One region of the Streptomyces sp. NPDC049887 genome, then DNA from elsewhere that is predicted to be linked to it. Evidence: riboswitches for the same ligand, from Rfam matches in the RefSeq annotation. Region 1 holds a riboswitch; the other holds the start of a gene.
The links. A riboswitch is a leader RNA that binds a small molecule or an ion and turns the genes downstream of it on or off. The one in region 1 is predicted to bind glycine.
Positions count from the first base shown of each region.

Region 2: linked by a shared signal. The riboswitch ahead of gcvT (glycine cleavage system aminomethyltransferase GcvT) and the one ahead of gcvP (aminomethyl-transferring glycine dehydrogenase) in region 1 are both predicted to bind glycine.

Region 1 is NZ_JBFAMM010000026.1:98,348-103,090, forward strand. It holds gene AB0J10_RS27005 (DUF5999 family protein) at 1-189, shown strand, start outside; gene gcvP (aminomethyl-transferring glycine dehydrogenase) at 330-3,215, opposite strand; glycine riboswitch at 3,393-3,488, opposite strand; partial or broken gene AB0J10_RS27015 (PRC-barrel domain-containing protein) at 3,603-3,917, shown strand; gene AB0J10_RS27020 (DNA polymerase IV) at 3,896-4,743, opposite strand, start outside.
Region 2 is NZ_JBFAMM010000027.1:30,300-35,042, reverse strand. It holds gene AB0J10_RS27200 (enhanced serine sensitivity protein SseB C-terminal domain-containing protein) at 146-928, opposite strand; gene AB0J10_RS27195 (enhanced serine sensitivity protein SseB) at 1,043-1,798, opposite strand; gene AB0J10_RS27190 (AAA family ATPase) at 2,081-2,782, opposite strand; glycine riboswitch at 2,915-3,012, shown strand; gene gcvT (glycine cleavage system aminomethyltransferase GcvT) at 3,173-4,288, shown strand; gene gcvH (glycine cleavage system protein GcvH) at 4,344-4,718, shown strand.

The DNA.
Region 1 (4,743 bases):
CACCAGCCACCGTGCCCGACCGCAGACTCCGCCGACCGGGAAGCCGCCCGCCTGGTGGCACACCATCCGGAGCAGGGCTGGAGCCTGCTGTGCAACGGAGTGCTGCTCTTCGAGGACACGGGCGAACTGCTCCCGGACGGCCAGATCATCGCCCCGCACCGGCCGCTGCGGATCGTGACGGCGGCCTGAGGCCCGCCGTCCAGCCGGGCCCCGGCCCGCGCTCCGTGCCGACGGACCGAGGGGCGCGACCGGCCCACGAGTGAGGAGGGCCGGCTCGGAGAGACTCCGAGCCGGCCCTGACGCTTGCCGGGCAGTACCCGGGACAGCCCTCAGCTGTCGTACTCGTCCAGCGGCGGGCAGGAGCACACCAGGTTCCGGTCACCGAACGCGCCGTCGATCCGGCGCACCGGCGGCCAGTACTTGTCCGTCGCCTCGACACCGGCCGGGAACACTGCCTCCTCGCGGCTGTACGCGTGCTCCCACTCCCCGCCGAGCACGGCCGCGGTGTGCGGGGCGTTGCGCAGCGGGTTGTCCTCGGCGGGCCACTCGCCGGAGGCGACCTTCTCGATCTCCGCACGAATAGCGATCATCGCGTCGCAGAACCGGTCGATCTCGGTGAGGTCCTCGCTCTCGGTGGGCTCGATCATCAGCGTGCCGGCCACCGGGAACGACATCGTCGGCGCGTGGAAGCCGTAGTCGATGAGGCGCTTGGCGATGTCGTCGACGCTCACGCCGGTCGCCTTGGACAGCGGCCGCAGGTCGACGATGCACTCGTGCGCGACCAGGCCCGCCGGTCCGGTGTACAGCACCGGGTAGTGCGGCTCGAGGCGCTTGGCGATGTAGTTCGCCGCGAGCACCGCGACCTGGGTGGCGCGCTTGAGGCCCTCGCCGCCCATCAGCCGCACGTACGCCCACGAGATGGGCAGGATGCCCGCGGAGCCCCAGGGGGCGGCCGAGATCGGGCCGACGCCGGTCTCCGGCCCGGCCGAGGGCTGGAGCGGGTGGTTCGGCAGGTACGGGGCGAGATGCTCACGGACTGCCACCGGGCCGACACCGGGACCGCCGCCGCCGTGCGGGATGCAGAACGTCTTGTGCAGGTTGAGGTGCGAGACGTCGCCGCCGAACTTGCCGGGCCTGGCGAGGCCGACCAGCGCGTTCAGGTTGGCGCCGTCGACGTACACCTGTCCGCCGGCCTCGTGCACCTGGGCGCAGATGTCGGCGACGTGCTCCTCGAACACGCCGTGCGTCGACGGGTAGGTGATCATGAGGACCGACAGCTCGTCGCGGTACTGCTCGATCTTGGCGCGCAGGTCGTGCACGTCGATCTCGCCGTCGTCGGCGGTCCGGACGACCACGACCTTCATCCCGGCCATCACCGCACTGGCGGCGTTCGTGCCGTGCGCGGAGGACGGGATCAGGCAGACGGTGCGCTGCTCGTCGCCGTTGGCGCGGTGGTACGCACGCACCGCGAGGAGACCGGCCAGCTCGCCCTGGGAGCCGGCATTCGGCTGGATCGAGACCTTGTCGTAGCCGGTGACCTCGGCGAGGCGCTCCTCCAGCTCGTGGATCAGGGTCAGATAGCCCTCGGCCTGCTCGACGGGGGCGAAGGGGTGGATCTGGCCGAACTCCGGCCAGGTGACCGGCTCCATCTCGGTGGTCGCGTTCAGCTTCATCGTGCAGGAGCCGAGCGGGATCATGCCGCGGTCCAGCGCGTAGTCGCGGTCCGCGAGCCGGCGCAGGTAGCGGAGCATCGCGGTCTCGGACCGGTGCGCGTGGAAGACCGGGTGGGTGAGGTAGTCGTCCCTGCGGAGCAGCGCGGCCGGCAGCGTGTCCTCGACGGTCGCGTCCAGCTCGTCGATGTCACCGTCGACGCCGAACGCGGCCCAGACGGCGGAGACCTGGGCGCGCAGCGTGGTCTCGTCGCAGGAGAGCGACACGTGGTCGGCGTCCACGAGGTGCAGATTGACACCACCCTCGCGGGCCGCGGCCACGATGCCGGCGGCCTTGCCCGGAACGCGGGCGGTCAGCGTGTCGAAGAACGCGCCGTGGACGATCTCGACACCGCCCGAGCGCAGCCCCTCGGCGAGGATCGCGGCGTAGCGGTGGGTCCGGCGCGCGATCGTCCGCAGGCCCTCGGGACCGTGGTAGACGGCGTACATCCCGGCCATGACGGCGAGGAGCACCTGCGCGGTGCAGATGTTGCTGGTGGCCTTCTCGCGGCGGATGTGCTGCTCGCGGGTCTGCAGGGCGAGCCGGTACGCCTTGTTGCCGTCGGCGTCGACGGAGACGCCGACGAGTCGGCCGGGCAGGCTGCGGGCGTGCTTCTGCTGCACGGCCATGTAGCCGGCGTGCGGGCCGCCGAAGCCCATGGGGACGCCGAAGCGCTGCGTCGTGCCGACGGCGATGTCCGCGCCGAGCTCACCGGGCGAGGTGAGCAGCGTCAGGGCCAGCAGGTCGGCGGCGACGGTGACGATCGCGCCGAGCTCGTGGGCCTGGTCGATGACCGGCCTGATGTCCCGGACGGCACCGGAGGCACCCGGGTACTGGACCAGCACGCCGAAGACACCGCGCTCGGCGATCTCCGCGGGGATCCCGTCGCCGAGGTCGGCCACGACGACCTCGACACCGGTCGGCTCGGCCCGGGTCTCTATCACGGCGATGGTCTGCGGCAACGCGTCGGCGTCGATGAGGAAGACGCCGTTCTTGACCTTGCCGACACGCCGGGACAGCGCCATGGCCTCCGCGGCGGCGGTGCCCTCGTCGAGCAGCGAGGCGCCGGACGTGGGCAGCCCTGTCAGGTCGGCGACCATGGTCTGGAAGTTGAGCAGCGCCTCCAGACGGCCCTGCGAGATCTCCGGCTGGTACGGCGTGTACGCCGTGTACCAGGCCGGGTTCTCCATCACGTTCCGCAGGACGACCGGCGGGGTGAAGGTCCCGTGGTAGCCGAGGCCGATCATCGGGGCGAGCACCTGGTTGCGGTCGGCGAGCCCCCGGAGCTCGGCGAGCACCTCGGCCTCGGTGCGGGCACCGGGCAGCCCCAGGGCCTCGGCGCTCTTGATGACGTCCGGCACGGCGGCGGCGGTCAGCTCGTCCAGCGAGCCGTAGCCGACCTGCGCCAGCATCTTCGCCTGGGCCTCGGTGTCGGGACCGATGTGGCGCTGCTCGAAGGGGGTGCCTCGCTCCAGCTGGGAGAGCGGAATGCGGTTGGCGGTCATTGCGGAGGCCTCCTGGTCGTAACGACCTGCGAGGGGCACCACGGCGCGGGTGCCCGGACGGCCTCCCCCTCTGTCATCTCAACCTGAGAGCTTCACCGGAACGCCGCGGGGCGCGCCGGCTTTCACCGTCGGTGAGAGCGGATGCCGTCCGACGCCCGCCCTGCTTTCCAGAGTGACCTCGTCCGTGCGGTACAGGGGCCTGAGAGATTCCGGGGAGGATTTGCTCCTTCGGCGGCTCCGGCTTTCACCGGGGCACTCTCCCGCACGGGGTCAGCAGCCGCTGCCAGCGTACCAGCGCGGCCTCACCTGGGACCTTCGAGTGGACGACGCCCCGGATGTGCACTTTCGTAGTGTCCAGCGAACCCGTGCGACCTGTTTGGAGGGACCGTGCAGACCGACATCGATCCGCGCAGCCTGATCGGCCGCAAGGCGTTCGACCGCGACGGCCACAAGATCGGGACCGTGGACGAGGTGTACCTCGACGACGCCACCGGCGTCCCCGAATGGGCGGCCGTACGGACCGGCCTGTTCAGCCGGGACGCGTTCGTACCGCTGGAACCCAGCCGGCTCGAAGGCGACGGCCTCCACATACCTTTCGAGCGCGCCCTGATCAAGGACGCGCCCGACTTCGGTGTCGGCCGTCATCTCTCCCCCGAGCAGGAGCTGCAGCTGTACCACCACTACGGTCTCGACCTGCCCCCACCTCCGGCGAGGCCGACCACCTCTCCGGCCCCCGGCGACGAGGCCGGCGGCCCCGGCACCGGATCCGCCGGGGACCGCGACTTCGGGCGGCTGGCCGGCCAGGACGACTGATCCGGCGGACGCACCAGCGGCAGCGGCTCCGAGGGCTCCAGCCCCGGGTCGTCCACCGCGAACGTCCGCACCCGTCCGGGCGCGGCCGACCACGGCTCCTCGAAGCGGACCGTGACCCTCCCCAACCCGCTGCCCTGGACCCACCCCGGGCCGTACTCGGCGTGGCGCACGTCCTGCCCGGCGGTCCAGCGTCGGTCCGCCGCGGGCCGCACGTCCCCGCCCGGGAGCTGCTCCACTCCCGGCGACGACTCCCGGGGCGGCGCGAACTCCTCGTCCTCGTCGTGTCGCTCCCCCGCGGCGGCCTGTGCGAACAGGTCCTCCTGCGTGTAGTCGGCGAGGCCGCTCACGCCCACACCGAGCAGCCGGACACCGCCCGTGGTGTCCACCGCCTCCAGCAGCCGCGCCGCGGCCTCCCGCACCACCGCGGGATCGTCGGTGGGCCCGCGCAGCGTCTCCGACCGGGTCAGCGTCGAGAAGTCGAACCGGCGTACCTTCAGCACGATCGTCCGTCCCGAGTGCCCGGAGGCCCGCAGCCGGCGCACACAGCGGTCGGCCAGCCGCTCGACCTCCGTCCGGATGCGGACCCGGTCGTGCAGGTCCACGTCGAAGGTGTCCTCGACCGACACGGACTTGGCGTCCCGCTCGGCGACCACCGGCCGGTCGTCGTGGCCCATGGCCATCCGGAAGATCGCTCCCCCGTGCGCCCTCCCCAGCA
Region 2 (4,743 bases), on a different contig from region 1:
GGAGAACAGTCCGCATAGCGGTGATGCACAGTCGAGACCCGGACACTCACCAAACCGGTCCGATCCAGGACATCGGCCCCCGTCCCGTTAACTTCCCGGACACACGGCCCGGTTGGCCGGGGGCGGCGCGCGGCCCGGCGGGCCCTCAGCGGGGGAACTGGGCGGGAGGGTAACCGTAGCCGGACTGCCGGGGAGGACCGGCGTGGGCCTCCCGGTCGTAGAACGGGCGGGTGCCGGCCCGCAGCCACATGGCGACCGGGTCGTACTCGTCGGACATGGCGACGGTCGACACCGGAAGGCCGTCCGGGACGGCGGCGATCGACTGCTGCATCATGGCGCGCACCGACTCCACCGACTGCTGGCCCGTGTCGTAGAGGTCGAGGCCGATGGCGAGGTACGGGGCGCCGAGCGACGGCTGCACCCAGGCCCTGCGCAGGGAGCGGACGGCAGGGGTGCGGTGCGCGTTCTGGGTGAGCAGCGCGTAGAACTGGGGGATCTCGATGGCCGGTTCCGTGAGGCGCAGCGGACCGGCGGGCATCCGGTCGAGGCCGGTGGCGATCCGGCGAAGATCGGGCCAGGGAACACCGACACCACCGCCCGGCGCGTGCGGGTTGAGCCAGATGCCCCAGCGGTCGGGGTAGAGGGCGCGGGCGATGTCGGCACCGGCTGCCACCTCGTGCGCCCTGGTCCAGCCGGAGGCGGAGAGCTCCTGCGCGGAGGTGACGCACGGTGCGTAACCGAGGCCGTCCACCTCCATGTTCCCGTACTGGGCATCGGGGGATCCGGCCTGGCCGTGCCAGAGGAGCATCCACACCCGGCCGTCCGCGAGCGCCTGCAGCAGCGCCTCGTACGCGTCGTAGCGCCCGGGCGTCACCTGGCGCAGCATGTGCTCGACCTGCCCGGCCGCCGCGGTGCCTGACGCACTCACTCTGGGTCCCGCCCCTCTTCGATCCGCCGTTCCCTCGGGCCGCCCTGGGCACGCGAGTGCGGCGACCACGTCATCAAACCAGCTTAAGCGGCCGTACTGACACCGACTTGACGTCTATGCGTACCGCCGGGTGTAGAAGGGACGGACCCGGGTCAGCATCCAGTCGCCGACGGGGTCCTGGGCGATGTCCAGCAGAACCAGGTTCACCGGCCACCGCACGGCGACCCGGCCGAGTGCCCGGCCGAGTGCGTCCATGGGGGCGATCCGGTCGGGGCCCTCGAAGGCGGAGAGCTGGACGCCGACGAACAGGACCGGCGGGCCGCCCTCGATGCTGGCCAGGATCCGGCGGGCGGTCTGGACGACACGGGTCGACTCGAACTCGCCGGCCGCGGCGGCGAGGAAGTCGACCGGCTCCTCCTGCCAGTCGGGCTCGAAGAGCCGGACCCGGCCGCCGCTCGCCGGGCCTCCGGCATGGGGGCCGCCGAGTGGCGTGCGGCCGGCACGGCACAGCTCGGCGACGGCGGGCGGGGGCAGCGGTACGCCGACGGCGCCGCCGGGGTTCACGGCGATGCCGAGCTGCGGGGGCAGGCCCCGGGCGAACTCGACGGCGGGCGCCACGGTGCCGGACATGTGGTCGCCCGCGCCGATGCGGAACTGCTCCTGGGAGCTGAAGACGGGGACGTACGGGGCGCCGTCGATCCCGATGGTCGGCAGGTCGAGGTCGGGGCTGTCGGGCCCGCCCCCGTTCGGCAGCGGCACCCACACGGCGCTCCGCCCGAGCACCTCCACGATCCGCCCCCCGGCCGAGGGATTCCCGACCGATGCGGCCAGCACCTCTTCGAGCTCATTGGCGGGCCATGTCGTGTCCACTGTGATCCCTGCTTCCCCCGCCGGCCGGACGGGCCGGCCGCGATGTCCTCCGACAGCAGGGTAGCGGGCGGGCCGAGGGCGTGACGCGGGCGCACGCACAGGGCAGCCGACACACCGCCGAACGCCCGCTGCGCCCCGGGCCGGGCCGCGCGGCCCGAGCCGCCGGGCTCCGTCTCCGCGGACCGCTCCCCGGGGCCGGCCGGTCCGGTCCGGGACCCGGCACACCGGCCGGCCCCGCCCACACGCCTCCGCCCCGTGGCCGCTCCGCTCCGTGTCCGCCCCTCAGGGCGCGTCGCCGAAGCCGATCCGGGTGAGCACGGAGGCCGCAGCGCGGTCGAGGAGGGTCGCGGAGGCGCAGCCCGCGGGGAGGTGGCCGCGCTCGGCCGAGCGGAGGAGGCGGGACACCGCTCGGCGGTGGCGGGCGAAGGCGTAGCCGGAGACGCCGCGGCCGCGCTCCCGCTGGCCCGCTCGGGCGGTCTCCGGGGTGACGTCGAGCAGCAGCAGATGGAGGTCGCGCCCCCGTCTGCGGGCCTCGCGGGCCAGCCAGCGCCGGACCCACGACTGCGTGCCGCAGTCGTGCACGACCACGCTCTCGCCGGAGCGCAGCGCCCGCCGCAGCCCCGTGTAGTGCGCGAGCCGGACGAGCGGGCGGTAGACGGCGTAGGGCAGGGCACGGGGCATCCGCCGGTCCCAGCGGTCCCGCGCGTCCTGGGAGTCGATCCCACCGCCGTCGGCGGCCCGCCGGATGAGCGTGGACTTGCCGCTGCCGGGCAGCCCGGAGATCACGACCACGTCGCCGCGGCGGAACACCAGGGCGCGCGGGCCGCACCCCTTGCGTTCCCGCAGGTCACGCACGACGGGCTGGGCCGTGGTGAGGCCGATCGGCAGGCCGCTGCGGGTGGCCCCGGCGGCTCGCGAGGGAACTCCGGGACGGGCGGGGACCCCTGCGGTCGCCGGACAGGCACCGGACTGCTGCAACGTCATCAGCTCACTCTCCCCCTGTCGGGTCTCCGAGACCCTGCCCAAGAAGCTTAAAGAAAAGGTAATGACCGACAAGTGATTTGCCGACGCGGACACCCGTGCAATGATGTCCGCGCAAACTGCATACCGGCCGCTTGAATCCGCGCGGGAGAGTCCTGGCCACTGTGTGGGCCGGGCGCCGAAGGAGCAAGTCCCTCCCTTGAATCTCTCAGGCCCCGTACCGCGCGCGACGAGGCAGATCTGAAAAGCGATCCGCAGTCCCTGCGGTTCCACCCAAGGTGCAAGTCACGCCCTTCGCGTACGTCCGCTACGTGTGGTCGTGACGAACCTCTCAGGTTTCGATGACAGATGGGGAGGATCGTCCTCGCCAGTCATGCCCTGGGAGCCCCATCCATGAGCAACGCCCCCCGTCTCACCGCCCTCGATGCCCTGCATCGCTCGCTGGGCGCGACCATGACCGATTTCGCCGGCTGGGACATGCCGCTGCGATACGCGAGTGAGCGCGACGAGCACAACGCCGTCCGATCGAAGGCCGGTCTCTTCGACCTCTCCCACATGGGCGAGATCACCGTGACCGGGCCGCAGGCCGCCGCCCTGCTGGACTACGCGCTGGTCGGCAACATCGGCGGCGTCGCCACCGGCCGCGCCCGCTACACGATGATCTGCCGGGAGGACGGCGGCATCCTCGACGACCTGATCGTGTACCGCCTCGGCGACACGGAGTACATGGTCGTCGCCAACGCCTCCAACGCACAGATCGTCCTCGACGCCCTCACTGAGCGTGCCGCGGGCTTCGACGCGGCTGTACGCGACGACCGGGACGCATATGCGCTCATCGCCGTACAGGGTCCCGAGTCGCCCGGCATCCTCAAGTCGCTCACCGACGCAGACCTGGACGGGCTGAAGTACTACGCCGGCCTCCCCGGCACCGTCGCCGGCGTCCCGGCGCTGATCGCCCGTACCGGCTACACCGGCGAGGACGGCTTCGAACTGTTCGTCGAGCCGCGGCACGCGGAGACGCTGTGGCGGGCACTGACCGAGGCCGGCGCCCCGGCCGGTCTCGTGCCGTGCGGCCTGTCGTGCCGTGACACGCTGCGCCTGGAGGCGGGCATGCCGCTGTACGGGCACGAGCTGACCACCTCGCTCACCCCCTTCGACGCCGGTCTCGGCCGGGTCGTGAAGTTCGAGAAGGAGGGCGACTTCGTCGGCCGCAAGGCCCTGGAGGCCGCCGCGGAGCGTGCCGCCACGAACCCGCCCCGCAAGCTGGTCGGCCTGGTCGCCCAGGGCCGCCGGGTGCCGCGGGCCGGGATGGCCGTGGTCGCCGGCGGCCAGGTCGTCGGCGAGGTCACGTCCGGGGCGCCGTCACCGACCCTCGGCAAGCCGCTCGCCATCGCCTACGTGGACGCCTCGCTCGCCACGCCCGGCACCGAGGGCGTCGGCGTCGACATCCGCGGTACTCATGAGCCGTACGAGGTCGTGGCGCTCCCCTTCTACAAGCGCCAGAAGTAGTCACTCCGGCATCCCCCATCAGCAGCACTTCCCCGCGTACAGGAGAATTCAGGTCATGAGCAACCCCCAGCAGCTGCGCTACAGCAAGGAGCACGAGTGGCTGTCGGCCGCCGAGGACGGCGTCTCGACGGTCGGCATCACGGAGCACGCGGCGAACGCCCTCGGCGACGTCGTGTACGTCCAGCTCCCGGAGGTCGGTGACACGGTGACCGCGGGCGAGACCTGCGGCGAACTGGAGTCGACCAAGTCGGTCAGCGATCTGTACTCCCCGGTGACGGGTGAGGTCGTCGAGGCCAACCAGGACGTCGTCGACGACCCGTCCCTGGTGAACTCCGCCCCGTTCGAGGGCGGCTGGCTGTTCAAGGTGCGGGTCGCGGAGGAGCCGGAGGACCTGCTCTCCGCCGCCGAGTACACCGATTTCGCCAGCTGACCAGGACTCGACCCTAGGGATCGCG